DNA from 3 places in the Clostridium sp. CM038 genome. Region 1 is predicted to be linked to each of the others. Evidence: riboswitches for the same ligand, from Rfam matches in the RefSeq annotation. Region 1 holds a riboswitch; each other region holds the start of a gene.
What was found. A riboswitch is a leader RNA that binds a small molecule or an ion and turns the genes downstream of it on or off. The one in region 1 is predicted to bind thiamine pyrophosphate.
Positions count from the first base shown of each region.

Region 2: it holds a riboswitch for thiamine pyrophosphate, as region 1 does, so the genes downstream of both, thiT (energy-coupled thiamine transporter ThiT) here and thiD (bifunctional hydroxymethylpyrimidine kinase/phosphomethylpyrimidine kinase) in region 1, are expected to answer to the same signal.
Region 3: it holds a riboswitch for thiamine pyrophosphate, as region 1 does, so the genes downstream of both, ACWJKS_RS07950 (thiamine-binding protein) here and thiD (bifunctional hydroxymethylpyrimidine kinase/phosphomethylpyrimidine kinase) in region 1, are expected to answer to the same signal.

Region 1 covers NZ_CM143651.1:973,077-983,502, reverse strand. Annotated here, with positions in the region: gene ACWJKS_RS04435 (PAS domain S-box protein) at 1-1,454, opposite strand, end outside; gene ACWJKS_RS04430 (alanyl-tRNA editing protein) at 1,736-2,950, shown strand; gene ACWJKS_RS04425 (C40 family peptidase) at 3,140-4,513, opposite strand; gene thiE (thiamine phosphate synthase) at 4,532-5,161, opposite strand; gene thiM (hydroxyethylthiazole kinase) at 5,151-5,987, opposite strand; gene thiD (bifunctional hydroxymethylpyrimidine kinase/phosphomethylpyrimidine kinase) at 6,193-7,017, opposite strand; TPP riboswitch at 7,164-7,274, opposite strand; gene glpK (glycerol kinase GlpK) at 7,344-8,834, opposite strand; gene ACWJKS_RS04400 (hypothetical protein) at 9,158-9,517, shown strand; gene ACWJKS_RS04395 (hypothetical protein) at 9,637-9,924, opposite strand; gene ACWJKS_RS04390 (50S ribosomal protein L25) at 10,081-10,426, opposite strand, start outside.
Region 2 covers NZ_CM143651.1:586,233-596,658, forward strand. Annotated here, with positions in the region: gene ACWJKS_RS02710 (alpha/beta hydrolase) at 1-593, shown strand, start outside; gene ACWJKS_RS02715 (TM1266 family iron-only hydrogenase system putative regulator) at 830-1,093, shown strand; gene hydG ([FeFe] hydrogenase H-cluster radical SAM maturase HydG) at 1,167-2,585, shown strand; gene ACWJKS_RS02725 (FAD-dependent oxidoreductase) at 2,905-4,350, shown strand; gene ACWJKS_RS02730 (IS30 family transposase) at 4,492-5,553, shown strand; gene ACWJKS_RS02735 (Na-translocating system protein MpsC family protein) at 5,711-6,073, shown strand; gene ACWJKS_RS02740 (L-lactate MFS transporter) at 6,216-7,406, shown strand; gene thiT (energy-coupled thiamine transporter ThiT) at 7,609-8,250, opposite strand; TPP riboswitch at 8,338-8,442, opposite strand; gene ACWJKS_RS02750 (polysaccharide deacetylase family protein) at 8,715-9,578, shown strand; gene metA (homoserine O-acetyltransferase MetA) at 9,645-10,426, opposite strand, start outside.
Region 3 covers NZ_CM143651.1:1,755,820-1,766,245, reverse strand. Annotated here, with positions in the region: tRNA gene ACWJKS_RS07980 (tRNA-Glu) at 1-26, opposite strand, end outside; gene ACWJKS_RS07975 (alpha/beta-type small acid-soluble spore protein) at 183-365, opposite strand; gene ACWJKS_RS07970 (helicase-related protein) at 534-2,291, opposite strand; gene ACWJKS_RS07965 (ABC transporter ATP-binding protein) at 2,436-3,191, opposite strand; gene ACWJKS_RS07960 (ABC transporter substrate-binding protein) at 3,172-4,176, opposite strand; gene ACWJKS_RS07955 (ABC transporter permease) at 4,216-4,992, opposite strand; gene ACWJKS_RS07950 (thiamine-binding protein) at 4,964-5,254, opposite strand; TPP riboswitch at 5,367-5,476, opposite strand; gene ACWJKS_RS07945 (hypothetical protein) at 5,564-5,863, opposite strand; gene ACWJKS_RS07940 (patatin-like phospholipase family protein) at 5,998-7,008, shown strand; gene ACWJKS_RS07935 (SDR family oxidoreductase) at 7,195-8,055, shown strand; gene argH (argininosuccinate lyase) at 8,182-9,495, opposite strand; gene ACWJKS_RS07925 (argininosuccinate synthase) at 9,537-10,426, opposite strand, start outside.

The DNA of each region.
Region 1 (10,426 bases):
ATAGTTTTTAAATATTCCTTGCTTTTACCCTCATTTACATTAAAGAGTTCCTTGAATTTAAGTTCCATAAGCTGGATCGTACCCGAAATAACATTGATCGGTGTTCTTAATTCATGAGATATATTCGCAAAAAAATCCGTCCTAAATCTATCATATTTTATTGCTTGATTTAAAAATCTTGTCTTTTCCTCATTTTCTTTCATTATCCCTTCGTTTTCAAGTCGCTTAGTAATATCTCTTGATGACAATATTAAGGCTTTAACTTTATTATTATCATCTAATAATTTACTACCACAAATCTCTAACCATACAATATCTCCATTTGCATGCAAGCATCTACATTTGAATTTTTCATTTGTAGTTGAAGTAATTAGTTTTCTAATTTCCCTTAATACATTTTTCTTATCATCCCCGTAAACAAAATCAAAAACGTGCCTTTCAATGACATTATCTGTAGCATACCCAAGTATCGCCTTTTGAGCAGCTGTAATATATTTAATTCTACCATCAGTATCTGTTTTTATAATCATATCAGAAGTATTTTCAGTTATCTCCCTTAATAGTGTTTCACTCTCCCTTAGATTTCTCTCCATCTTTTTTCTTTTGTCAATATTGCGAGTCACTATTAAAACTGCTAGCTCCCCCTTATACTTAAAAGCAGCTGTGCCTAACTCAACATCAATAACAGACCCACCACTTGTAAGAAATTTCTCTTCAATAAATGGTGTCGTCATTCCGCCTTCATATATTATATTTATTCTACTCCTAGCAATATCAATGTAATCAAGATGAACAAACTCCATAATACTTCTTCCAATTATATCCTTAGAGTCCTTCACATCGAATAATCCTTCAGTCGCAGGATTAGCTAATACTATTTTCCCACCGCTGAGCACACATATAGCATCAGGAGATAATTCAAATAACTTTTTATATTCTTCTTCACTTTCAATTTTCTGAACTTTAGCCTCTTCTATACTTATTCTTTCCATAACAGCCGCAACCTGAAAGCAAATTAGCTTAAGCATTTTTAAATCCATATTACTATATTCAAGATTTTTCTCTATGTATATAATTTCTAATAACTCTTCCTTGTAAATCAATGGGTAAAAAACTTCAAAACCTTCACTACCTTTATTAATTACTTTTTCTTTTTTGCAATCACAGACTTCTTCTATAATGCCTCTAAATATATTAGAGGTGTCTTTAATATTTCTTTCATTATAAAAAATTGCTTCACCACACTGCTCTTTCCATTCTATTACTACTTCAAAATTTCTATTTACACACTCTAAAATTAATACCCTTTTAACTTTAAAATAACTATTTATTATATTAATTAACTTGCTATGCAAAGCATTTCTATCATTTTCAAATAACAAAACCTTTGATAACTCAATAACTTTATCAATATCTGTTTCTTGTAATACATTATCATTAACATATTCACTCATTTTAATTTCCCCTTTAAAAATCCATTGAAATGTCGTTAACTTTATAACTGAATTGACTTATTTTTAGAACATTCTCAAAATATTATATTCTACAAAATATAGTGTAAACCTTTTTTTTTCGGATTTTTCTTTGTATAATTTAGAATTTATTACTAATTTATGACAAAATCAAAGTAAAAACCCGGTATTATTTTGTAGCATAATATTTTTATGGTACAATTAGATTAAAAACACATCATGTATTCTATTGAAGCCTAGCTCGCAAAAGGAGATGCAAAACTTTGGAAAAGTTATATTACGAAAATCCATATCAAGCAGAATTTACAGCTGAAGTCATAAACGTAATCCAAAAAGAAAACAAGTATCACGTTGAACTTGACAAAACCTATTTTTACCCTGAAGGTGGTGGTCAACCAAGTGATACTGGATATATAAATGGTGCTGCTGTAACCTATGTGTATGAAGAAGATGAAAAAATTTATCATGTAGTTGCCGTGAACCCTTTAAAAATTCATAGGGTTAAATGCATCATAGACTTTGATAAACGGTTTGACTATATGCAACAGCATCTAGGGCAGCATATACTTTCTGCTGCTATTTCTGATCTATTTAATGCAACTACTATTGGGTTTCACCTCGGCACGGATTCTACAACTATTGATATTGATAAAGTTATTGGCAATAATGAAATTAAAATTGCCGAAAAAAAAGCTAACAAAATTGTATTAGACAATATTAAAGTAGAAGTACTATATCCAACTAACTCTGAACTAAAAAAATTATCGCTTAAAAAACTCCCAATAAAGGCTGGTGAAAAAGTAAGAATAGTTAAGATAGGTGATATTGATATAAACCCATGTTGTGGTATACATCCTAGTTCAACTATTGAGGTTCAATTAATTAAGGTTACAAAATTTGAAAAGTATAAGACTGGAATAAGAATTGAATTTATATGTGGACAAAGGGCTGTTTCTGATTATGCCTTAAAACATGAATCCATGGAAAAAATGTCTAAACTTTTTTCCTGCAATAATGCTACAGTTTCGTCCGTTGTAGAACGACTTTCAGATGAACTTAATAAAGCACTTACTGAAAAAAGGGCCCTAAAGTCAGAGGTTGCGCAGTACGAAGTTCAAAATATGTTAGAGGCAGCCCCAAAAATAGAAGATATCAGGATGCTTAAATGCATTTATGATAATGGGGATTTAAAATATACTAATATGTTAGCAACAAAATTAGTATCCTCTCCAAAAGTTATAGTCTTATTTGGAGTAAAATCTCAAGATAAAGCAAATCTTTTATTTATGTGCTCTAAGGATTTGAATATAATTAGCATGAGCTCTATTTTAAAAGATGCCATAACTCTAATAGACGGCAAAGGTGGTGGAAGTGCCTTTTCAGCACAAGGTGGTGGTAAGAATAATAATAATTTAGATTCTGCGCTAGATTATGCATGGAGTAAAATCCACGCTGATATAATTTCTAGGAACAAATAATAGTGCAATCTATGAAGTTTCTCCTACGTGACTTGAAATAAGAGATTGAAACGTGAAATTTCATTAAGAAATTCTAATGTTTCTGCTCTTCTTATTTCAAAACACTATGGATAAACTTCATACTATATCGTATATCTATATTTATTGGAGGAGCTCTTGCTTTTCGCTGGACCGAAATGGTCAGGCTAATTAATCCACATTAACAAAATCTCTAGCTCCGTATAATCCTTCAATATATGTTTTACCATCCTCTGATAATACTATACACAATGGAGAAACCATCACTTCGCGTACCTTATAATATTTTAAGCTCCCGTCCTGCTGTGGTTTATAAAAGCCTGAAAAATCATGAATAGCATAATATTGACCTTTTTCTTTACCTATATAAATCATTGTATGTCCATTCATAAATACTGGCGTTCCAGGCTTCAATTTATTCAGTAACTTTTCTCTATCTCCCATAGTCATATTTTCCGGCATTTCATAGAAATTGCCCACTGCGAGTTTCCCCTGATCCTCTGAATTCCTAGGAAGCTTAATACCCATAGTTCTATAAACATCCATTATAAAACTTGCACAATCTCTAGAATTGAACATTCCACCCCATCCATATCTTTCGCCTAAAAATTTAAAGGCATTAACTATGATATTTTTTCTGGTATAAGGTAAGTACCCTAATGAGATATCTTCATTTTTTGCAATCAGAGCTTTTTTGAATTCTACATTTCCCTTATTATCTCTTGTTGGAAGCTTAACCACATAATTACCTGCGGAATTTTGACCATAAATATCACCTTCTATTTCCTTAATATCTGCAAGTGGTATTTTAATTCCCATGTCAAATTTCACTTCTGATAATTGCTCATTTAATGGGTTATAATTTGTAAATACTCTTTTCCCTGTAGTTACTAAGAAATTTTCTGTTTTAAGATAATCAAAAATTTCTTCTTTACTAGATATTGCCACATCTTTTTCGGGTATCCATGCTAAATAATTATACATCTGTGCAAAATACCACTTTTTATCCACACTTGATAGCAGAATTACAATTGGTTCAACAGGATAAACAGCTGTCTCCTGAAATCTGTCAAATTCATAGTTATCTCCAGTTTTAAATATTTTATCATAGGTTGGGAATGTCCTCATCACAGTCTTTCTAATGGTTATTGCATATTTGATATCGAATAAGTCCATTAATTTTTCAATATTGCAATTCTTTATTAACTTATTATAATATTCTTGAACTACTAATTTCCCATCCGCATGGAATCTTTCATATTTGGGCATAGAGCTAATAGTATTTATCTTGTTTATTAATTCTTGCATACTAAAGGATTCTTCGTAATTTTCTAAGTCCACAATTGATCCAACAGTTGTTAAACTACTCTTGTTGTATGCTTCAATCTCCTGTACATTCATAATATCTTTATTCATGCCACTCAATTTTGTCCAATAGTTCATGCAAAGCATTTTTTCCTTTAATCTTGGAATATTTGAATAGATTACCTTATCTACCTCGTTTCCAGATAGGTTCTTTTCGAATCCAGTCGGCTTGATAAACATTATAAATCCCCCCCACTATTATTTCTGCTTTATGGAAGAACATAGCCTTTCTGCTGATGACCTTACAGATTTTTTCCCAAGAATATCTGAAACAACAGCTATTCCATCAATATTTGCTATCTTTAATAAATTTACATTTTTTTCATTAATTCCACCAATAGCAACTACAGGGATAGAAATTTTTTCTTTTATTTCTTTTAAACATAATACTGAAACTGCACTTGCATCATCTTTAGTAGTTGTAGGAAACATCGCCCCAACACCCACATAATCTGCTCCTTGTTTTTCTGCCCTTTGTGCTTCCTTAAGTGTTGCAGTAGAAACCCCTAGTATCTTATTATCTCCTATTATACTTCTCGCGATAGTCGCTGGCATATCACTTTGACCTATGTGTACCCCCGCTGCATCTATGGCCTGTGCAATATCAATTCTATCGTTTATTATTAGGGGAATCTTATATTTATCTGTAATAATTTTTATTTTCACTGCAATATTATAAAACTCTAAAGTACTTAATCTCTTTTCTCTAAGCTGGACTAATGTAACCCCGCCTTTTATTGCTTCCTCCACCGCTGCAAATATATCTAAATCCACTAACACATCTCTATCTGTAACGAGATAAAGGCTATAATTCACATTATTCTTCATTTATTTTACTCCTTTCCATTATTAGAGCTTCAGATAAACTGTAAATAGCATCTAGCATTTTCACTTTAAATGTTCCTGATCCTTCGCTATTTTTATCTAAGCTTTCATAAGCTGTTTCTCCTGCAATACCCATTGAAACAATTCCTGCGAGTGCTGCTATTAAATTATTATCTCCAGCGCCTAAATAACAACCAATAACGGAAGTACACATACATCCTGTACCTGTAACCCTAGACATTATTTTATGACCGTTAGATGCGGTGTAAAGAGTCTTACCATCTGATATAATGTCTACAGCACCTGTTATAACTACTACCGTATTAAATTTAACAGCAAAATTCCTTGCCATTTCTTTCTCTCTTGTAAATTCATTACTATCTACAGAAAAACTCTCACTAGCATCTACACCTCTTGTTATAGTTTTAATACCATAAATTGTTTTTATTTCAGATAAATTCCCTCTAATAACTGCTAATTTCACTTCATTTATAATTCTTTTGCAAGTTTCTGTTCTATAAGTTGTTGCACCTACTCCGACAGGATCTAAGATAACAGGTATGTTTAATTCATTTGCCATCTTTCCTGCCTCAATCATAGCCTCTATAATTACACTATTTAATGTTCCTATATTTATAACAAGTGAAGATGCAAGTGATACCATCTCGCGAACTTCATGAATATCCTCCGCCATAACCGGTGACCCACCTATTGCTAGTGTAATATTGGCACAATCATTAACGGTAACATAATTTGTTATTTGGTGCACCAATGGGGTTTTTTCTCTTAAATTGTTTAGTAATTTAATTATTTTCTTATTAATTTCCATTTTGACATCATCCTCCAAATTATTGTTTATATAAATCCTGTAATAATCATAACGGGCATTGTAGCTCCAAGTAATAAATAACGTTTTATAAAGTAATATCTACTGCTATAAATATGATACATACTAATACATTATTTACTCCCCTTAAACTTTGTGTTATTAAGTTTACAGAACTCGCTGCTAAAAATCCAGTTTTTCACTATCCTTAATCATTTGCCATCCCTGCTTTTTTATATAATTCGTAGAAATGATTTGTAGGTCCCACCCCATGCCCAATATCTAAAGAATGCTTTATAGCAGTTGTTATATACTGCTTTGAATTTTTTATTGAATCCTTCATGCTATAGCCAAGCGCCAAATTTGCAGCTATGGCTGAAGACAAAGTACATCCAGTTCCATGAGTATTTTTTGTATTTATTCTCTCAGACGTAAAATGTGTAATTTCACTTCCATCATAAAACACATCTACGGCTTCCCCCTGCATATGTCCTCCCTTTAAAAGCACATTTTTGCATCCTAGCTTGTACATTTCTTTTGCTGCACTTTCCATATCTACTACTGTTTCAATGCTCGTAATATCTGAATTTACTTCTTTTAAAATTTCTTCAGCCTCTGGGACATTAGGTGTAATAATTGACGCTAGTGGAATTAATTTTTTAACCAAAGCCGTTTTTGACTCTGGCTTTAACAGTGAATAACCGCTTTTTGAGATCATTACGGGATCGAGTACTACGTTTTTAGGCTTGTATTGTTTTAATTTCTCACTTATCACATCAATAGTTGAGATCACAGAAACCATACCAATTTTAACCGCATCTACAACTATGTCTGTAAAAATAGCATCAATTTGTGCCTTGATGATTTCTTCGCCCAAGTCTTGCACTGCAAAAACCCCCATAGTATTTTGTGCTGTTATCGCTGTAATTACACTCATCCCGTATACGCCACTCGCACTTAAGCTTTTTAAATCTGCCTGTACACCTGCTCCTCCTGAGCTGTCAGAACCTGCTATAGTTAAAACTTTTTTCATATCAATTCCCTCCTAAAATAATTATTTTTTAAATGTTAAATCATCACCTGCGGCACTATTCATCCATTTTATTTATAAAACAAAAAACACAAACCCATAGGATTCGTGTTTAAATTATCTTGATATATAAAAATATATACATATATAATACACCAATAAACAACTTCCTACGCTGGCATTATCCAGATCAGGTTATAGGGTCAAAGAATTAAAGTTCTTTCTCTCAGTTGGCCTATCCAACTCCCCTGTGTTAGGTTATTCTTTTATATTTCATATGTTAATAATAGCATAACAAATTATTATTAACAATTAATATTTCGTTACTACTATTCAAGTTTTATGCCTGATCTTTTAACAGCTATATGCCATCCATGAAGTAATTCTTTTCTTTTTTCTTCTGTCATACTAGGTTTGAAACTTCTTGATATTGCCCAATGCTTTGCTACTTCATCTTTGCTCTTCCAATATCCTACTGCTAGCCCTGCAAGATAAGCCGCACCGAGTGCTGTAGTTTCAGTAACCTCTGGTCTGTCTACTTGAACGTTTAAAATATCAGATTGAAACTGCATTAAGAAATTGTTATTGCAAGCTCCTCCATCTACTTTAAGTTCTGTAAGTATAATTCCAGAATCTTCTTGCATTGCTTTTAAAACATCATGTGTTTGGTAAGCAAGCGCTTCGAGAGTTGCTCTTATTAAATGTTCTTTCTTTGCTCCTCTTGTAAGACCTACAATTGTTCCTCTTGCATAAGGATCCCAATATGGTGCTCCAAGTCCAACAAAAGCCGGAACTACATATACTCCATTTGTATCTTCTACCGCATTAGCATATTCTTCGCAATCAGCAGCATTGTCAATCATGCGTAGCTCATCTCTTAACCATTGTATAGCTGCTCCAGCTATAAATACACTACCCTCAAGAGCATACTCTACTTTTCCATCTATTCCCCAAGCAATCGTTGTAAGTAATCCCTGTTTAGATTGAATTGCTTTGTCTCCTGTATTCATAAGCATGAAGCAGCCTGTCCCATATGTGTTTTTGGCTGTTCCTGGTGAATAGCAAGTTTGTCCAAATAATGCCGCTTGTTGGTCTCCAGCCGCTCCAGCAATTGGAATTTCCCCTCCAAACAATGAAATATCGGTGTTGCCATATACACAACTTGAAGGTTTTACTTCTGGGAGCATTGATTTTGGTATGTTCAATGTTTCTAAAATTTCGTCATCCCATGTAAGTTCATGAATATTAAATAGCATTGTTCTTGAAGCATTAGAATAGTCTGTTACATATGTTTTTCCTTTTGTTAAATTCCAAATTAACCAAGTATCTATATTGCCAAACAATAAATTTCCTGCTTCAGCTTCTGCTCTAGCGCCTTCTACATTGTCCAATATCCATTTTATTTTTGTTCCAGAAAAATAAGCGTCTAAAATCAATCCCGTTTTAGCTCTAACAATTTTATCAAATCCTTTTTGTGTTAATTCATCACAAGTCTCTGCAGTTCTTCTACATTGCCATACAATTGCATTGTATACCGGAACTCCCGTTCGTCTATCCCAAACTACAGTAGTTTCTCTTTGATTTGTAATACCTATTGCTGCTATATCAGACGCCGTAGCATTAACTTCAGCCATCGCTTCTGTTGCAACGCTAATTTGACTTGACCATATCTCCATTGGGTCATGTTCTACCCACCCTCCTTTTGGGAAAATCTGAGTAAATTCTTTTTGAGCGGACGTTACAATAAGTCCCCTTTCATTGAATAGAATACACCTTGAACTGGTTGTACCTTGATCAAGTGCCATTATATATTTAGCCATTTTAGCAAAACTCCTTTTTGAAATTAGTCTTATTGAATCGTTTACACATTAATAAATAAAAAAATACGTTAAAATATCATTATATTTAGTATAACTGATTATTATATTTATTGCAATATAACTTATAAACTTCACTATTTAGATTTATTTTTTAAATATCACATCGTCGCTGCTACAATATATAATAAGATCTTAAAATTTTTACAATCCTAAAATTTCAAGTAAAAATTCTCAATATTTTCATCTATATTTTAAGATAAAATGGGTAAACTATATACTGTACTTGATTAGTGTAATTTTTATATTAGAAGGGAGAGATACTTATGAATAACAATTTAGAAGAAACAAAAGAATTAAATAAACAATCAGCAGCTAATGGAGGTTCAAGCTCTTACTCAAATGCTGGTATGTCTAGTAGCACTAGTGCTTCCACTCTACAAGAAACAATTCAATTAAATAATGAATCAGCTTCAAATAAAGGTACTAGTGGTGTTTCAAATTCTGCTATGTCAAATATGTCTAGCAGCACTAGTGACTCTACTTTAGCAGAAACAAAACAATTAAATAGTCAATCAAGTGCTGGTATGTCTAATATGAGTAGTAGCAATAGTGATGCTGCTTTAGAAGAGACAAAAAAGCTAAATAATCAATCCTATGCAAATAAAGGTACTAGTTCAAAATAAACTTTTATTTATATGTTCTTTAGATTCCATTTAATAATTTTTCGATGATATGATACTTTTTAAAGGAAGCCATTTAATTAAATGGCTTCCTTTAATATTTATTTTATTGTTATAATAACCTATTCTTCTATATAAGTAATATTACCATCAAAAATGTAATTCAAAGAAGTTTTTGTACCTTCTAGTGCATACATCATTTTTTCAATTACCACTTGTTCTCCTTTGCTAGTTGTTATAGAAAGTTTATCTACTTCATTAACTTCAGACTTTAGTTCAAATTCATATATAAAATCGTTTATTAGTCTTATCCACTCGGATGTGTCATTAGAACCTATATTTTCTCTCTTTCCGAAATCTTTTAATGTTCTATCTAATTGTTTTTTTGAATATCTCAATATATTTGCCATTCTTTAGCCTCCTAATTTTACTCACAATAATAAGTATCTATTTGCTTATATTCTTTTTCTTACCTCATCATCAAAACATTTTAAATTTTATCCATAATAGATAAAAGGATGAACTTTTCATGTTCATCCTTTTATTATTATATAATTACTATTTTATTATTTAGCTTCAGTTTCAGCAACAACTGCTTCAGCTGTAACTTCTTCAGTCACTTCTTCTTTCATTTGTGCTATAGCTGCGTAAATTTGATTTTCATCATCAGTAACTTTTATTTGATTATTTAAATCAAAGTCCTTTATTGTAATTGTATCTCCAAGTATTTTTTGTGATATATCAATACTTATTCCATCAGGTAATATACCCATGCTTCCAACAACATCTATCTCAGCTTTATAAATCTTCAACTCAAGTAGATTGGCTGCTACATTCTCTTCTCCCTTGAAAGAAATAGGTAATTGCATTTTTATTTCACGATCTTTAGAAACAAGTTGTACGTCTATGTGA
Region 2 (10,426 bases), 390 kb from region 1:
GACACAATATCGCAGTGTTTATGCCCTCTGGAGAAAATAATTTTTATTTAGACGATGTTGATAAAGGCGAATTGTTTGGTGAGCTCGTTGGAAATGATTTAGTGGAATTTACACGCAGGATATTTCCGTTATCAAGGAAAAGGGAAGATACATTTATAGGTGGGTTGTCTATGGGTGGATATGGAGCAATTCGAAATGGATTAAAATATTCTGACAATTTTAGCCGTATCATTGCATTATCTTCTGCTATAGTTACATACAATATTGCTGGAGCTTCTAGTGATTTTAAGGACGAAGTTCGTGACTATAAATTTTATACTAGAGTATTTGGTGATCTGAATCAACTTTTGGATAGTGATAAAGACCCAGAGGCACTTATTATTAAGTTGAAGAAGAAAAATGCTCTAATTCCTAAAATATATATGGCGTGCGGTACAAACGATTTTTTGTTAGATGTAAATCATAAATACCGTGATTTTTTAATTTCAGAAAATATAGATGTAACATATGTAGAAAGTCCTGGCAGCCATACGTGGGATTTTTGGAATGAATATATTGAAAAAGGAATCAGATGGGCAGTTAAAAATAAGTAAATAAATTGTTGTATTGCTTTTTACTATCAGGAGTGGTACGGTTAGATTGATTTTAAATTAACAAAGTTATCGTTCTGAATGCACGAGGGTTCGTCCCGAATGAGAAGGCGAGAGAATAGTTGGAATGCTCCAAAGAACATATCTTTATTGGTTGTACCTTTGGTTTCGACGTACTATCCTTGTGCCTTTTCGGGTGCAGGGGTTTTTTTTATTGTTTAAAAGAAAGGAGGTTGCCAATGGAAACAAGAATTGCTCTAATTGGAATTATCGTTGAAAACACAGATGCTGCTCCAAAGCTTAACTCTATTCTCCACGAATATAGAGAATACATAGTAGGAAGAATGGGAGTACCCTATCTGAAACGCCATATTTCGGTAATAAGTATCGTTGTGGATGCGCCGAATGATGTTATCAGTGCCCTGTCAGGTAAGCTTGGAATGCTACCAAATGTAAACACCAAAACGATTTATTCCAAGGCGCCACCTATAGCAAAGCAGTAAACGAATGATTAAATCAAGGTCTATAAGAGTTTGACCATTTATAAATAATAAATATTAAAAAGGGGTTTATGCTATGTATGATAATAAGTCTAAAAATGCAACTGAGTTTATTGATGACGGTGAAATTCTATCTACCATTTCTTATGCTCGAGAAAATAAAAGGAATCGTGAGCTAATTGATAGCCTGATAGAACGTGCAAAAGACTGTAAGGGTCTAACACATAGGGAGGCTGCAGTACTTCTCGAATGTGATTTGGAAGATGAAAAAGAAAAAATGTTCAAACTGGCAAAAGAGATTAAGCAGAAGTTTTATGGCAATCGTATTGTTATTTTTGCTCCACTATATCTTTCGAACTATTGCGTAAATGGTTGTGTGTATTGTCCATATCACGCTAAAAATAAAACAATATCCCGTAAAAAACTTACGCAAGAAGAAATAGCACAAGAGGTCAAAGCACTTCAGGATATGGGACACAAGCGATTGGCTTTAGAATCAGGAGAAGACCCTGTGAACAATCCAATTGAATATATCCTTGAAAGTATAAAGACCATTTATAGTATTAAGCATAAAAATGGAGATATCCGCCGTGTCAATGTCAATATTGCTGCAACTACAGTGGAAGAATATAAGAAACTTAAGGATGCGGGTATCGGTACCTACATACTTTTCCAGGAAACGTATAACAAAAAAAATTATGAGGAGTTGCACCCAACAGGACCAAAGCACAACTATGAATATCATACGCAGGCTATGGATCGTGCCATGGAGGCTGGTATTGATGATGTGGGGATCGGAGTTTTATTCGGTTTAAATATGTACCGTTATGACTTTGTTGGACTACTCATGCATGCAGAGCATTTAGAGGCAGCCATGGGTGTGGGTCCACATACAATTAGTGTTCCTCGAATATGCCCTGCTGATGATATTGACCCAAATACGTTCTCAAATTCAATCTCGGATGAGATGTTCGAAAAAATTGTGGCTATTATTCGTATCGCTGTTCCATACACTGGCATGATTGTATCAACCCGTGAATCGAAAATAACACGTGAGCGTGTGTTGGAACTGGGTATATCTCAGGTAAGCGGAGGCTCATGCACCAGCGTTGGCGGATATGCGCAGACAGAAACTGAAGAAGATAACTCGAAGCAATTTGAAGTAACTGACACTCGTAAATTAGATGAAATTGTAAACTGGCTTTTGGAATTTGGGTATATTCCAAGCTTTTGCACCGCCTGTTATAGAGAAGGGCGTACAGGTGATCGTTTCATGAGCCTTGTAAAATCAGGTCAAATTGGAAACTGTTGTCAGCCGAACGCACTAATGACACTTAAAGAATATTTGGAGGATTATGCTTCACTTGATACCAAAAAAAAGGGCGAGATGGTAATTGAAAATGAGATTCCTAATATAAAAAATGAAAAGGTTCGTACAATTGCAATAGAGCATTTAAAAGAACTTAAGGAAGGGAAGCGAGATTTCCGTTTCTGATATTACAAATTAACAAATTAACAAATTAACATTTAAACATAACCATAATCATAAAATACAGTAAAGGTATGTGTCAAAGTAATTGACACATGCTTTTTGCGTTCTCGCATTAAGTAAAATTTATTTAATAGCTCAGCAACTATAAAATTACATCGCATTTATTTTTATAAACAACATACACGGCGAAAACTAATAAATAAGAAAACGATTTTATTGAAAATATCTATTATAATGTAAATAATTATATTATAATAGATATTAACAAAGATTAAATATTAAAAGGTTTTAAATATTAATAATATGTTGAGGGGTGATATTTATGTATGATGTAATTATTATAGGAGCAGGAGTAGTAGGTGCAGCGATAGCAAGGGAACTTTCAAGATATAATCTAAAAATAGGCGTTTTAGAAAAAGAAGATGACGTTGCAACGAAAGCATCAAAAGCAAATAGTGGAATAGTTCATGGTGGATATGCTGCAAAGTACGGTACATTAAAAGGGCGATTATGCGGAAAAGGAAACAAAATGTATAGAAGTCTTGAGGAAGAATTAAATTTTGGATACAGACAAACAGGAGCTTTAGTGATTGGATTTAATGAAGGTGACGAGAAAAAAATTACTGAGCTTTATGAAAATGGTCTAAAATTAGACTGTAATGATTTAGAGGTGATAAGAGGAGCGAGACTAAAAGGAATAGAGCCACACTTAAATAGTGAAGTAAAGGTAGCACTATATGCTAAAAGCGTAGGGGTAGCGTCTCCTTATGAATTTACAATTGCGTTAGTAGAAAATGCTATAACTAATGGCGTTGAACTTAAGCTTGAAAATGAAGTAATATCTATAGAAAAATTAGAAGATAAGTTTATTGTACATACTAACAAGGAGGATATTAAAGCAAGATATATTATAAATGCTGCGGGTTTGCATAGTGATAATATATCTAACATGGTAGGGATCGATGATTTTAAAATAACACCAAAGAGAGGCCAATATATTTTAATGGGAAAAGATCAAGGGCACCTTGTGAATACTGTTATTTTTCAAGTGCCTACAGATAAAGGGAAAGGGATATTAGTAACTACCACATATCATGGCAATTTTATGATAGGACCTAATGCAGAAGAAGTGAGTAATGGAGATGATGTGTCAACTACCGCTGAAACTTTAAAAGATGTCATTATGGCGGCTAGAAAGTCCATACCTGATTTTAATGTGAGAGGCGCATTAACTACTTTTTCAGGGATAAGAGCTAGTAGCAGTACGGGGGATTTTATCATTGAGGAAAGCAGAGTTAAAAGATTTATTAATGTGGCTGGGATAGATTCTCCGGGGCTTACATCATCGCCAGCAATTGCTGAGATGGTGGTAGAAATACTTAAGAATTCAGGAATGAATCTTGTGAAGAATAATACTTTTAATCCTTATAGAAAAGGAATAATAGTAAAAAAAGATAATAGTTTTGATGGAGAAGTTAATCATGAAGATAAATCAAAAAATATTATATGCAGATGTGAGCAGGTTACAGAGGCAGAGATTATAGATGCGCTTCATAGAAATATACCAATTAACTCTATAGATGCGATTAAAAGACGTACAAGAGCAGGAATGGGAACTTGCCAAGGGAATTTTTGTAAACCTAGAGTTAAGGCTATTATAGCAAGAGAACTGAATATTTGCGAAGATAAAGTGAACGTGCGAGGCAAAAGTGATTCTAAACCGCCTGTTAGAGCGGAAATAAATTTGATTAGGAAATTTGAATCTTAGCAAAGGATGATAAAGTAACAAACTACAACCTTGGTAAGTTGTATAATGAAATGACCGAAGAGTAACAAAAAATAAAGACTCAAGAGAAATACTCTTGTATAATGTTAAGTGACTAAACCAACATATACGGGAGGATTTCAAATGAGTCAATTAGATTTTATCACACAGAGCAGAAAAGGTAAACACATAACATACGAGGAACGCATAAAGTTAGAAGCTTTACACAAAATGGGACTTAATTCAACTCGTATTGCGGAGCAAATAGGTGGGCGTTCAGAACGTACAATAAGGCGTGAAATTGCTAAAGGAATTGTAGAACTATTGAATAGTGACTTAACCACTCGAATGGAATATAGCGCAGAAATTGGGCAGTCAGAGCATGACAAACAAGGTGCCGCTAAAGGTCCTGCATTAAAAATAGGAAAAGATCACAAATTGGTGAGGTACTTAGAAAAAGCTATTGGTATAGATGGCGAATCTCCGTATGCAGCTATTCAAAATATCACAAATAAAGATCTACAATTTGAAACAACTATTTGCTTCAAAACTGTGTATAACTATTTGGATAATAATTTGTTTTTAAATATAAGTAACAAAGATCTGCCTGTTAAAAAGAATGCTAAAAAGAGAAACTATAAAAAAATAAGATCAGCGTATAACAATACCAAAGGAACTAGCATATCGGAGAGACCTGCAGCGGTAGCTGCACGTGATGAGATAGGCCATTGGGAAATGGACACTGTAGTTGGCAAACAGGGTACAAAAACTGTCTTAATGGTGTTAAGTGAAAGAGTAACTCGTAAGGAGTTAGTCTTTAAAATACCATCTAAATCACAGGCGGCTGTCGTGAAAGAATTGGACAAATTGGAGCGTAAAATGGGAATGTTATTCTCAAAAACATTTAAAACAATCACCTGTGATAACGGCTGTGAGAACCTTGATTTCGAGGGTATTGAGAACTCAGTAAGAAATAAACGAAAGAGAACTAAAGTGTATTATGCTCACCCATATAGTTCATGGGAGCGAGGCACAAACGAAAATATCAATAAAATGATACGACGATTTATCCCAAAAGGTGTGGATATTTCAGCATTCTCTAAAAAACAAATTATGCAAATACAGCACTGGATCAACAATTATCCAAGAAGGATTTTCAACGGTTTATCTGCCAATATGATGGAACAGAAAACCATTACAACTTAACATTATATTTTTCTTCAAAATTTCGGACATTTTATATTGCAATCTACAACAAACTACAACCTTAAATATTATTATTTACAATTATCAATTGATATGCTAAAATTATTTATTATATCAAGACTCTGATTCTATTTATGATGATTTATGGAGGAGCTCAATGACAAAAGGACAAATTGAAGCGAAATTAAGCGAAGCAATTAGTAAATTTGAGATTGAACACATGGGTAGAGGCCCAGAAAAAATTCGGACAATCATATTTCAAGATTTAATAATAGTAAGACTTAAAGGATTTTTAAGTAAATCAGAAAAAAGCTTGGCTCAAAGCAAGGAAGGCGTCGATTTAATTAAAAGACTGAATATTGCTTTGTTTGAGAATGCAAGAGAAAATTTGGAAGAAACTATAAAATCTATAATTGATGTTAATATAGTAAGTACTTATTCTGATGTGAGTACCAAAACAGGTGAAAAAATTATAGCTATAATTGTAGACCAAGATATTGAAGAACGATTAATAAAATAATCATGGAAGACGCACTGAAGGGTCAATGACCAGTCAAGGGGTAAGCCAATAACAATAACTCTGAGTGAGGAGTTTTTGTTATTGGCTTTTTTATTGATTTTAATTTTAAAGGAGTATTATAAAAAACGAAGGGGATGATAATATGAAATTTAAGCAAAGGTGGATATATGTGATTTTGGGAATTATAATTATGATGTGCTTAGGCACTGTATACTCATGGAGTGTTTTTAGGATTCCAATTGAAAAGGCTTTTAATATAGGATCTACTCAAAGTGGCTTTCCTTACATGGTTTCTTTAGCAGCTTATTCATTTTTTATGTTTATAACTGGAAAATATTTAGAGAAATACAGTCCAAGAATGGTTATTTCTATGGGTGCACTTCTTGTAGCATTAGGATGGATATTATCTGCATATGCACCAAATATATACATTTTAACTATAACATATGGGGTAATAATTGGCGCTGGCGTAGGCATAGCATATGGAGCTCCGATGACAGTAGTAGCAAAATGGTTTCCAGAAAAAAAAGGCTTAGTAGTAGGCATTGTATTAATAGGATTTGGGTTGTCACCACTTATAACAGCTCCACTTGCAAGAAATTTAATAGAAAGTTATGGAATAACAAAAGCTTTCCTAATATTAGGTGTATCTTTTGGGGTAATAATACCTTTGCTTTCGTATCCATTTAGATATCCGTCTGATGTGGAAAGTAAAAGTCTTGAAACAACTGCAAGCACAAAAATTCATATGAATGGTACGAATACTGCTAAAATGATTAAATCAAAAAACTTTAAAGGGTTATATGTAAATTTTATGATTGGATCAATGATTGGACTAATGTTAATTGGAATGACAAGTAACGTTGGTGTAGAACTCATTAAGCTATCCCCAAAAACAGTAGCTTTATTAATGATCGTATTTGCAGTTTTTAATGGAATAGGTAGACCTATATTTGGCTTGATTACGGATAAGTACTCGTCTAAAACCGCCATGCTAATTTCTTACGCACTAATTATTATCGCAGCATTATTAATGCTAGTGGCAAATGAAGGCAGTTTAGTATTATTTAGTATAGCGTTTTCGATATTTTGGTTTAATCTTGGAGGATGGTTAGCTATAGCGCCTACTTCAACTCTTGATATGTATGGAACGAAACATTATAGTGAGAATTATGGTGTTGTGTTTACGGCATATGGTATAGGAGCCATTATCGGGGTGTTGGCTTCTGGACTTCTAATGGATATCCTTGCGAATTATAATTATATTTTTTATTTTATAATTGGTTTATGTATTATGGGTATTCTTTCATCTAAAAGAATGATTAAAACGTAATCTAACAGAATTGCCCATTTTAGTGGGCTAGAGTTAAGAGATGATTGATAGTAATTTCTAAGTTATTATATTTAATGCTACGTAATATTAATATTACGTAGCATTAAATATAATACAGTAAACTTCATGATGAACAGAATAATGTATTAGTATAACTTTTGGTTGAAGAAAAACGTGAAGTAGGTAGTAGATATATTTCGAGTTAATTTAGAGCTTTGGTTATAGCTAACTTTGATAATCGTTTTAAAGGTAGAAGCCCAATAATTACACAGGTAATAATGGTTTCCACACTTAGGTATGAACCGTTATATAAAAGGGAGTATAAATAAACAGAGGTTCCTTTTGGAGCATAGCTTCCGAAGAACACTACTCCAGAAATAAAATGGCATGTAAATCTAGCTAGCATTGCTACGACTACGCCAATAAGTATGACCTTAGTATTACGTGATCTAAAGTAACCAACTATTCCAATGGCCATAAAAGGAAGCGGATAATCAAATAGTACTTGCACTGGATGGAGTGCGAAGGGTGCTACTAAAAAATTAATAATTCCAAATAAAAAACCTGTTAAAAACCCAACTTCAGGACCATAAAATAAGGATATAAGTATGATTGGAACCATGCTCCCAGCAGTAATGCTACCACCTTGTGGTAATTTTATAATTGTAATAAACTGCAATACAGTAGATAATGCAAGAGATATACCAACTAAAGTTATCATCTGCGTAGTAAATTTAATTTTCCTAACTTTCAAAACTGCATAGATTAATAACAAAACTCCTAATAGTGCAAAAAGAGCAATGGGGGTTTTTGTAATTTCAGCGATTCTTTCGGTAAAAGTCATTTTTATAGCCTCCATGTATTGTGCTACAGAAGTATTATGGCAAAAACAAAAAAACTATATTCAAAAAAGGAATATAGTTAATGTACTTATACATCATAACCGCTTTCCTCCGCTGGTATTATCCAGATCAGGTATAAGGGTCAATGAATTAAATATTCATATCTCAGCCATTAGGCACCCCTAGCACATATTTTATTATTATAATTTAATTATATAGAAGTATATTATATTTTACAACCTGTTTTAGATATTTATGAATTAAAAGAAAATAATAAAACAAAGAAAATACCGGAAAAGATTGATTTTATAATCTGGATGGTATAAAGTTAATAAATGTAAGGTGATCAATTTAGCATTAGGGTTACAAAATACTCAGGGAATTTATTATTAAGGGGTTTTGTATTAGATGATGAAGATTAAAAAATAATATGTGTTTCCGAAAAAATACATACAAGGAGGTTATTATGAGAAAAAAAATAATTTTAATATTTACACTCGTTATTTTAATGTCTCTTTCGGGGTGTTCAAGATCGAAGATTGCTACAATAAAAAAAACTGCCCCAGTTAAACCAGCAACTGCAGTTGAACCCATTAAACCGGCTGAACCCGCTCAAACCTCTTCGATACCCGCTTTTGACAAGACTGCTGTTATGAAGGCTTCAGGAAAGAGTGTTCCAGTTTTAATGTACCATTCAATTGACTACGAAAAAGATAATCCTATTCGTCTTCCTGTTAAAAGATTTGAGGAGCAACTAAAATATTTAAAAGATAATGGTTATTATACTATTACACTTACAAATTTATATGAATATCTTATTAAGGATATACCAATACCTGAAAAATCCATAGTTCTTACTTTTGATGATGGTTATGAAGATAATTATACGGATATGTTCCCTGTTTTGAAAAAGTATAATTTTAAAGCAACAATTTTTGTTATTACTGGTAGTATTGATAAAAGTCCTAACTATATGACTTCGAAACAGCTTGTGGAAATGGAAAAATATGGAGTGGAAATAGGGAGTCATACCGTAAAGCATGAAAATTTAAAAGAGATGCCTAAGGATAAGCAACTAGAAACTTTAGTTAAATCTAAAAAAGATTTGGAAAAAATATTAAATAAACAAATAAAATTCTTTTCCTACCCTTATGGTGGATACAGCAAAACTTCAATTGAGGCTGTACGAGAAGCAGGGTATACAATGGCTTTTAGTACTGACGGCAGATGGTCTTCCAAAGAGGATGGTATACTTTCCTTACATAGGGTATATATAAGTTCATTCCATGACATGGAAGAATTTAAGAAACGTATTTCTAATACAGATTAAATTTTAATAAAGTTCAATATTTAGAGTTGGGTCCCTAAGTTACTAGGGGCCCAACTTTTATATGTATTATTCTAGGTACACCAAATTGTAAGGTGTCTCCTGATAAACATAATAATTTAACCAGTTTAAAAAAAGCAAACTTGAGTGACCTCTCCATTTTACGATAGGTATTTTTAATGGATCGTCTTTTGGATAATAATTTTTGGGGACATTTATATTTAAGCCGTTTGCTATATCCCTGTCATATTCATTTTTTAATGTTAATGGATCATACTCTGAATGCCCGGTTATAAAAATTTGTCTTCCCTTTTTTGCTGATACAATGTAAATGCCTGATTCCTCAGATTCTGATAAAATTTCAAGCTCATCTATTTTATCAATATCAACTTTTCTTATTTCAGTATGTCTTGAATGTGGAACATAAAATTCATCATCAAATCCACTCAAAAGTTTAACGTTTTGCTTTGTTATTTTATGTTTAAACACTCCAAATACTTTACTATCAAGTTTATGTTTTTGCACTCCGTAATGATAATGAAGCCCTGCTTGAGCACCCCAACAAATATGCAAGGTAGAGTATACATTGTGAACACTCCATTCCATAATTTTTTTAAGCTCCTCCCAGTAATCCACTTCTTCAAAGGGAATACTTTCAATTGGCGCTCCAGTTATTATCATTCCATCAAATCTAGAATTCTTTATTTCTTCAAAAGTGTTATAAAATTTAATTAAATGTTCCTGCGATATATTTTTACATGCATGGCTTGCAGGGTGAAGAAGAACTATATCAATCTGTAGTGGAGAGTTCCCAAGAAGTCTTAAAATTTGTGTTTCAGTATCGATTTTTG
Region 3 (10,426 bases), 780 kb from region 1:
TGTCTTAACCGCTTGACCAAGGAGCCTTATTAGTAATTAACACTACGAGATCTAGTATACTTCATTATGTAGTATAAGTCAACTATATATAAAAAATAAATTTCCAATTAATTATTTATGTGAATATGCCTTAATAAAAGATAGGGTATACAGTTTTGCTGCACACCCTATCTAATTTTAACTTATAAGTTTTTTTCGTATTGTTCTACCATTAATTTAACCATTTGTCCACCAACTGAACCACATTGTCTTGATGTTAAATCTCCATTATAGTCCGTAAAGTTTACTCCTAATTGATTTGCTGTTTCCATTTTGAATTTGTTTAATCCTGCTTTTGCTTCTGGTACTAAACTCCTGTATGACATACTATGTGCCTCCTTTAAGTTGATTTTTTGTTATATTAATATAATGTACATATTTAATATATTTTATAACAGCGTTTTGATGGGCACAAAGGTAAAAAAAGTATAGCAAGTAATAGTTATACTTTTAAATATTATTTTCTATAAGAATCATCGATGTTATCATTTGTTTTATATACTTTTCAAAATTTTATTAATATCTTCACTGACTTTTATTCTATTCTCATATACCCATTGTTCATCAAAATTTAATTTAAAAATTTTTGAGAAGGAATAATAAATATTTATTTTTTGGTAGTAAAGCTCTAATTCATAAAGATCCTCTAATAGACGCTGTGGTTTTGAGATAATCTCTCTTTTAGTTATAAACAATTCATCTACATATTTTAAAAACGCATTCATCATCTTATCATTAGATACATCAAAATGAATTTTTAGGAGTCTCCATTGAATTCTTTCTTCCAATTTGTAACTCCTTAAATTATCTAATACCACTAAATACTCGCTTATATCCATTTTTCTATAAAAAGGTGTTTTTTCTTCTTTTGTACTCCATAACGCTAATTTCTCTCTAAGAGAAAGCGAACTGATTTTTAATATAGCTTCACTTGGGCCTATTACTCCTTTTTCTATAGTTGCATCCCTTGTATCTAAACTTTCGCTTATAAAATCTTGAGAATCGCCATAAGATGCTACATATCCAACCTCATATATCCCTTTTCTACCTGCCCTTCCCGCGATCTGTTTCACTTCTTGAGAAGTTAAATACCTTATCTCATTACCATCAAATTTTTTAATATCCATAAATATTATTCTTTTTATAGGAAGATTAACTCCCATACCTATTGCATCAGTAGATATTAAAATTGTGCTTTCCTTGTTAATAAACTGATTGTACTGTTTTTTTCTAACTTCTGGCGGTAAATCTCCATAGATTAAACTTACTTTTATACCTAGGTTTGAGTAATGATAAGCTAGTTCTAATACTTTCTTCTTCGAAAATGTAACAAGCGCATCACCCACCTCAATGCTTTTATATACAAAAGATTTATTTTCCATTACAAGAGGGGTATCCCTTTTATACTCTATAATCTCGTACTCCTCAGAGCAATCCTCTATTATTTTTATTAGCAATTCTTTCGCATTCGTAGCCCCGCAAATGTGTATCTCTTTACTTTTTAATCCTAAAACAGCTCTTGTCCAGGCAGCTCCCCTCCGGTCATTATCTATCATTTGAATTTCGTCTATAATACCAACTTCATATTCCTCATTTATATTTAATTTTTCTATAGTACAACATACATGAGCTGCATCTTCAATGATTATTTCTTCTTCTCCAGTTGCAAGATTACATTTTACACCTTCTCTATTTAATCTTTCAAAATTCTCAAGTGCTAATATTCTTAAGGGAGAAAGGTAAATTCCTTTTGTTGCCTCTTTAAGCCGCATCATTGCATTATATGTTTTCCCAGTATTAGTTTCACCTAAATGGAGATAAAATTTTCTTTTAAATTTTCTTGATCCCTCATATTCATTTTTAGGATTAGTTGGAAACACGCGTTCAAACTCACTAGATATAATCTCAGGAATATGCTCCGTTATTAACACACTTATAATTCCTGATTTTAAATAGCTTTCACCCTTGTCCTTTAAAATGTTCTCAAAATTAAAATCTGTATTATTTTTCTTGTTATAGTCCTCAACAAGCCTTATTGATATATATTTAAGTAATGCTGAATAATTTTCATGAACCCTTTTATAGTCTTTAAAATTTTCTTTCTTAAACTCATTTAATTCCTTTAGTTTCTTTCTTACAGCAGCTTCATGTTCCCATAGTACATTTGACTTAGTATGCTTTACTATTTCTTCAATCTGAGCAAATTGACTTTTTATTTTTTTTAAATTCCTTTCTATAGCTCCTTGTTTCATTTTGTTTCCTCCAATATTGACTTTTTATTTATTTCCATGTGGCTTATTGTTCTATTTTCTCACAACTATAAATTTATCATACATTTTTCAATCTCATTATAAGGAAAACACCCAACTTAAATGCTTTTAAGCTGGGTGTTTTCCTTATAATGTCTGTAAAATGATTTTCTTTATTTCATTGAATTTTTCTGATGTAACAATATCCTTATTTCTGTTTTTAGGTAAATCAACGATTATTTCTTTTTTTATAGTTGCCGGTTTATCTGATAATACATATATTCTATCAGATAAGAATACTGCTTCTTCAATATCATGAGTTATAAATATTATGGTAACTTTTAGCTCTTTAATTACGTCTATTAGCCAATAGTGCATCTTTGCCCTAGTAATTGCATCAAGTGCACCAAAAGGCTCATCTAACAGCATAATATCAGATGATGACATATATGTTCTAAGCAATGCAGCTCTCTGCCTCATACCTCCTGAAAGTTGAAAAGGATATTTATATTCGAAGCCTTCAAGCCCAAATGTTTTAAAATGACTAAGCGCCTGAGCCCTTGCCTCTTTTTTAGATTTTCCTTTTATAATAAGAGAAAGTGTAGTGTTATCCACAATGTTTTTCCATGGAAGTAGCAGGTCCTTTTGATGCATATAACTTACTTTTTCAAAAGTATCGCAGCATTTTTCTCCGTCAAATATAATTTCACCCGAATCTTTACGCAAAAGGCCTGATATAATATTAAAAATTGTACTTTTACCACTTCCACTTGGTCCTAGTAAACTTATAAACTCATTCTCTCTTGCATAAAAAGAAACATCCTTTATTATATTCATACTTCCAAAAGTTTTTTTAATATTTTCTACTCTTAATTTTTCATTACTAGTTCGGTAAGTACTCATTAGTAAATGCCTCACTCGCCTTCATATCTTTTCCTATAAGCTTTTTATCTAAAAGAAATTTGGTGTAATTATTCCAAACCGATTCTTTCATTACGCCCCATTTTTCAGCTTCAGCTTTATATTGATCCTTTAAATATTTTTGACTTGCGACGGCAAGAGCTTCATCTGTCTCCGGTGCATTTTTCAGTAAAACCTTAGCACTTTCCTCAGGTTTCTCCATGCTGTATTCATATCCTTTTGTAACTGCTTTTAAAAATTTCTTTGCCATTTCAGGATCCGCTTTTAATTTGTTCTCATTGGCTATAATTACCGGAGTATAATAATCTAAATCTTTATTTAATTTTCCAATATCAATATAGTCAATAGGAATATTTTTAAGCTTCGCTTCTATTCCTGTCCATCCATAAAATACCCATTCAATATCAATATTTTTCTTAGTTACAGCAAAGAAATCCTCTGATCCTGCATCTACCATCTTTAGTTTTGAAAAATCCGCATTATCTTTTTCCATAACCGCCTTTAAAATTGCATTTTCAGAAGGCGACCCCCATCCGCCATAGGTTTTTCCTTCAAAATCCTTAGGAGATTTAATATTTTTTTCCTTAGGCGATGCAAACCCGGAAGTATTATGCTGAATAATAGTGGCTATAGCTTTTATTGGAAGTGGATCTTTAGCAGTTCTAGCATAAGTTACATCTTCTTGATAGCTTACGCCAAAATCTCCTTTGCCCGCTGCAATTAAACTTGCAGTACTTCCCTGCGCTGGTTGAATAATTTCCACGTCAAGTCCTTCTTCTTTAAAATATCCATTATCTTTCGCTACATATAATCCAGTATGATTAGTGTTTGGTATCCAATCTAAAATAACAGTAACCTTTTTTAAAGTTTCTTCCTTCTTTACATCTTCTTTTTTTGCAGCACAACCCACAAATAAAACCGTAGTCATTGAAACTGTTAATAATAATGAAATTACTTTCTTTAGCATGATTTTACCTCCAAATAAAATAATATGTCCTATTTAAATTTAGTCATTGTTATCTGCTTTATTTCTAGTCCAAGGAGTAAAAAAATATTGTAATAAATTCAAGAGTCCAAATAGTCCCATGCTTAATATTACAATAATTATAATCACTGCAAAAACTTTATCAAGTGCATATGAATTTTTAGCTCTAATCATATATACCCCAAGACCCTTATCTCCTCCAAGCCATTCTCCAATAACTGCCCCCATAATACTATAGGTTGCTGCTATTCTAAGGCCCGAAAAAAAATTTACAGTAGAGGATGGCAGCTTCACCATGGTGAAAATTTGAAACTTACTAGCTCCCATAGTCTTTAAAAGGTTTACCATATCCGCGTCTACTGATTCTAATCCATCAATCAAACTAACAACTATAGGGAAAAAGCACACTAACACTACTACAATAATCTTAGGCAATATTCCAAAACCAAACCATATTATGAAAAGTGGTGCTAGAGCAATAATTGGAACAGTTTGAGATACTACTAAAATTGGATATATGCATTTTTTAATGATTTTCACATTATCCATTAAGATGGCTAAAATTAACGCAATCAAAATTGATATTGCGAATCCAATCAAGGCTTCATATAAAGTCGCATAAATATGCTTAGTAATGCTTGGAACTATATTCACCAAGGTACTAATAATATCTTTTGGCGAAGGCAATATATATTGCGGAACCTTCCATTTATCTACAGCTATCTGCCATATAAAAAGAATTATTAATTGAAAAACTATAGGAATAAGTTTATTTTCTATACTTATATGTTTTTTCATTCATAGTCACGCCTTCAGCTTTATAATCGATTTTCACTATAGAAACAACCCTACTTGCTCCATGAACTACACAAATTTCCTGGGCCTTTTTTACTATATCTAAAAGCTCATCCATTTCACCTTCCATAGTGGTTTCCATTGGTCCTACCTCATATTTCACTCCACTAGATTGAATATATTCTATAACCTTATCTACTACTGGGTAAATTTTTTCTTCCGCAACCACTGGTATAACTTGAAGACTCACATTTACAACTGACATTTCAATTCCCCCTTATAATATTGTTAAAGTAAAATAAACCCTTTGCTCATTTTTAAGCGAAGGGTTCTATAATCGAATAACTTTGCACCATTTATATATTCTTATTTTAACCTAAATGCAAATTATATTTTCCCTCCGCTGGCATTATCCAATTCAGGTTATAAGGGTCGAAACTTAACTGTTTCCTCTCAGACAAAAATATTGACTCCCCTAGTTTTTAATATTAAATTACTTTACACGTATATACTACCTAAAAATTCTTATAATGTCAAACCATAAAAAACGCATCTTTTATTCAGTGCGTTTTTCTTAACAATCCATATTATCTTCAAACTTTTTAATATTTTCCTTTAGTTCATCTATTTGTTTTTGTAAATCCTTATTATCGCCCTTAGAATTACTGTTTCCATTATCTCCAGATTGATTGCCATCCTGCGATTCAAGATTTTGAGACTGAGCTGCAATTATCAAAATACTCTGCGCCAAACCCGTTAAAAAATTACCTATTACATTTTGTTGATTAACATTAAGTTTTCCAGCAATTATAATCCCTATTACTGTTGCTAATGTGGCTAATTGACAAGGCGTGAATTCTTCTAACTTTTTCATACATTGCCTCTTTTATAAAATGGTTGTAATATATTATATTCTTTTAACAAAAAAAAGTGTAACTAATATTATTTTTTAAATATATGACATGAAGATATTTTTATTCATATATTACTCATAAAGGGGTGATATATATGAATATATACAACAATAGAAGATTTGCAGATATTGTGTTTGAAGGTGGCGGAGTTAAGGGCATCGGTCTTGTAGGTGCCTTAAAAACATTTGAGGATAATGGATATCAATGGAAAAATATTTCAGGAAACTCTGCCGGATCTATTATAGCTGCACTAGTTGCGGTAGGCTACCCAGCTGACGAGATAAAAAAATTAATGCTAAATCTAGACTACACAAAATTTGCTGATAAAAGTCATTTTAATATACCTATATTCTCTGATGCTTACAATCTACTTTTTAAAAAAGGCATTTATAAAGGTGACTATATAAAAAATTGGATTGACGAAGTTCTATCGCATAAACTTAAGCTTACAAATAGGGAAAAAATAACCTTCGGAGATTTGATTATTCCAGGAGAAAAGGGTATTCTTTTAAATAATAATAAGTATAAAAGAAAATACAAACTGCATATTATAGCAACTGATATTAGCTGTGGAAAGATGCTAATACTACCAGAGGATATTGCGGGATACGGGATAAATCCTGATGAACTTGAAGTAAGTTTGGCAATAAGAATGAGCATATCTATCCCCTATTTTTTCCACCCTGTAAACTTATATAATATAAAGACTAATAAAAAGTCTCTCATTGTTGATGGTGGTGTTTTAAGCAATTATCCAGTTTGGATTTTTGATGTGAATGGTATTCCTCTCTGGCCAACCATCGGTTTTAAACTCGGAGGGAACAAAGAAATACGAGAACATAAAATCACAAATATCTTAAATTTTACTAGCTCAATTATTGAGACTATGTTAGAAGCACAAGATGATATTCATATAAGCGAAATGGATTTCTTGCGTACTGTAAAAATCGATACCCTTGATATTAAAACCACAGATTTTAATATTGGGAATAAAAAAATTATGGAGTTATATAATTCTGGTGAAGTTTGTGCAAAAGAATTTCTTAAAAATTGGGAAGATAATTATAAAAAGCATAGAATCTTTAGAAGTAATTCTTTTAAATAATAATCGTTGCTAAAAACACTAAATCTTTTTATTCATATATACACCATCTTACATTTATTTATTGAGCAATACTAAGAATCTAAAAGTGCACTAAGCTTAGGTGTTTTTTTCTTAGTTCACAAATTTAGTCACAGTTCAAATAATGTGATATTATAATATTAAGAAAAAAAAAATGAGGTGAGTTCAATGAAAAAAGTATTATTAACCGGCTCTAATGGTTTCTTAGCGTCAAGATATTACACATATTATAAAGATAAATACGAAATAATCCCATTAGGACATGCAGAGTTAGATATAACAGACGAGAGTAAAGCCTTAGAAATTATACAGAAATTCAAACCTGATTACGTGATACATACCGCTGCTATTGCTGATACAGGTTTGTGTGAACGAAACCCAGAACTATCTTATGAAATAAATGTAAAAGGTTCAATTAACATTGCTAAAGCCTGTAGTTTAACAAAATCTAAATTAATATATTTAAGTTCTGAACAAATTTTTAATGGCAATTTCGAATCAGGACCATATAATGAAAATCACATTCCAACTCCAAATACCATTTATGGGAAACATAAACTTGAAGCCGAAAACGAATTAAAAGGAATTATTGATGAACTATGGATTTTAAGACTTACTTGGTTATTTGGATTTCCAGAAAAAAATTGCAGGGTAAATTCTAATATACTATGGAATGTTGTATCTTCTATTTTAAAGGATAAAAAAATGAAATTACCCTCAAATGAATTTAGAGGAATGACCTATGTTTATGATATAATAGCAAATTTTGATAAGATTTTTACTCTTCCATACGGAACTTATCACACTGGAAGCGAAAATAACTTAAGCACTTATGATATAGCTTTGCTCATATTAAAAGAAATTGGCTTAAATCATAAAGCAGGTAATTATTTAGAAAAAGATACCGAAAAATACAAAGAACATCCAAGGGACTTACGAATAAGTAATAGCAAATTGAAGAATTATGATATTGTTATGCCTAAAACTGAAGATTGCATTAAAAAGTGCCTTAAAGATTTCAACTATTAATTGTCTACTAAAGTAGCTTTATCTACTAAAGTAGCTTTATCTACTAAAAAGCACGTAACAGGTGGGGATTTACCTGTTACGTGCCTTATATTTAAAGGGGGTATTCTGCCACCTCTAAGGCGGCCTTTACATTTCTTTTTTTATACCGCGGCTTAAAGTCTTTTCATAATCTATAAATTCATACACATCATTTTGAAATAAATCGCTAAAACTTTTAAGTTCTTCTAAACTTAAATCTTCTATAGCCTTATGTTTTTTTTCACAATTTATAACTATAGCGCCTATAACACCATGAGCATCTCTAAAGGCTGCCCCTTTGCTTACAAGATAATCTGCAGCTTCCGTAGCATTTAGAAAACCTCTTTTAACTGCGTTATACATATTATCTTTTTTAATTTTTAAAGTACTTAACATTTCATTCATAACCTTTAAGCATTTTAAAACTGTGTCAACTGCATCAAAGAAAGGTTCTTTATCTTCTTGCATATCTTTATTATAGGCAAGTGGTATTCCTTTCATAGTGGTAAGCAGACTCATTAAATCTCCATATACTCTTCCAGTTTTCCCTCTTATTAATTCTGCTGCATCTGGATTTCTTTTCTGTGGCATTATACTACTGCCCGTGGAGAATTCATCGCTAATTTCAATGAAATTAAATTCTTTAGTACTCCATAAAATGAACTCCTCACTTAATCTACTAAGATGCATCATTATTATAGAAAAATCGGATAAAAGTTCTAATAAATAATCTCTATCACTTACTCCATCCATAAAATTATCTGTAGGTTTTTTAAACCCTAGCTCGCTTGTTGTAAACTTCCTGTCTGTATCATATGTTGTTCCCGCTAGTGCACAGCATCCAAGAGGATTTTCATCCATAATCTCTGTAGCGCTTATAATCCTTTTCTTATCGCGACGAAACATATTAAAGTACGCCATAATGTGCTGTTTAAATGTCACTACTTGTGCTCTTTGCATATGTGTATACCCTGGCATTATAACCGCATTATCATTCCCAACTTTTTCAATAGTGTTTAAAATAACATCTAAGTTATCAATAACATCCAATGCTTTGTATTTTGAATATAATCTCATATCTACTGCAACCTGATCATTTCGACTTCTAGCTGTATGGAGTTTTTTACCTACATCCCCTACAAGTTTTGTAAGCTGTATTTCCATAAAACTGTGAATATCTTCATAATCACCTTCAATTTTAAGTTTGCCTTCTTGAATATCTGAAAGAATAGAATTCAGACCATTAACTATAGTCACACTTTCCTCATTTGTTAAAATACTACATTTAGCAAGCATTTTAACATGGGCTATGCTACCCATAATATCTTCATAATATAATCTTTTATCAAAGCTTAGAGAACTATTAAAGTCCTCCATAAGCTTGCTTTCTTTTTCCTTAAATCTTCCACCCCAAAGTTTCATATATATCACCCGCTCTTCCTTCATAAATTTTATAATTTTTCTTAGCTATTGTTTAAATTTTTATATGCTTTAATTTTACTTGGCAATGAAAATAAGTTTATAAATCCTTCTGCATCCTTATGATCATATAAATCACTTGCTCCAAACGAAGATATACCCGCGTCGTAAAGAGCATTAGGTGATTCTTTACCTGCTGACATGATGTTTCCCTTATAAAGTTTTAGTTTAACCGTCCCTGTTACTGTTTCTTGAGTCTTATCCACAAATGCATCAAGGGCTTCTCTCATAGCGCTAAACCAAAGTCCATTATATACTAATTCCCCATATTTTTGTGATACTAAGTATTTAAAGTGGAGTGTATCCTTGTCTAAAGTTATTTCCTCTAGTTCTTTGTGTGCTGCATAAAGTACAGTCCCACCAGGAGTCTCATATATTCCTCTTGATTTCATCCCCACAAGTCTATTCTCTACTATATCTATAACTCCAATTCCATTTTCTCCACCAATTTTATTTAATGTTGAAACAATATCAATTGGCTCAAGTTCAATTCCGTCAATTTTGGTCGCAATTCCCTTTTCAAAATATATCTCTACATAAGTAGGTTCATCCTTAGCTTTTTCTGGAGGTGTAACCATAAGATACATATCTCTTTTATGCTCATTATTTAATTCTTCAATATCTCCGCCTTCATGACTTGCATGCCACAAGTTCTGATCTATTGAATAGATTTTCTCCTTGGTAACTGATATTTCTATGCCTCTATCATTAGCATAATCTATAGCATCTTCTCTTGATTTTATATCCCAAATTCTCCAAGGAGCAATAACCTTTATAGAAGGATCAATGGCTGTTATCCCAACTTCAAATCTAACTTGATCATTTCCTTTCCCAGTACATCCGTGACATATATATTTTGCCCCTTCTTTATGAG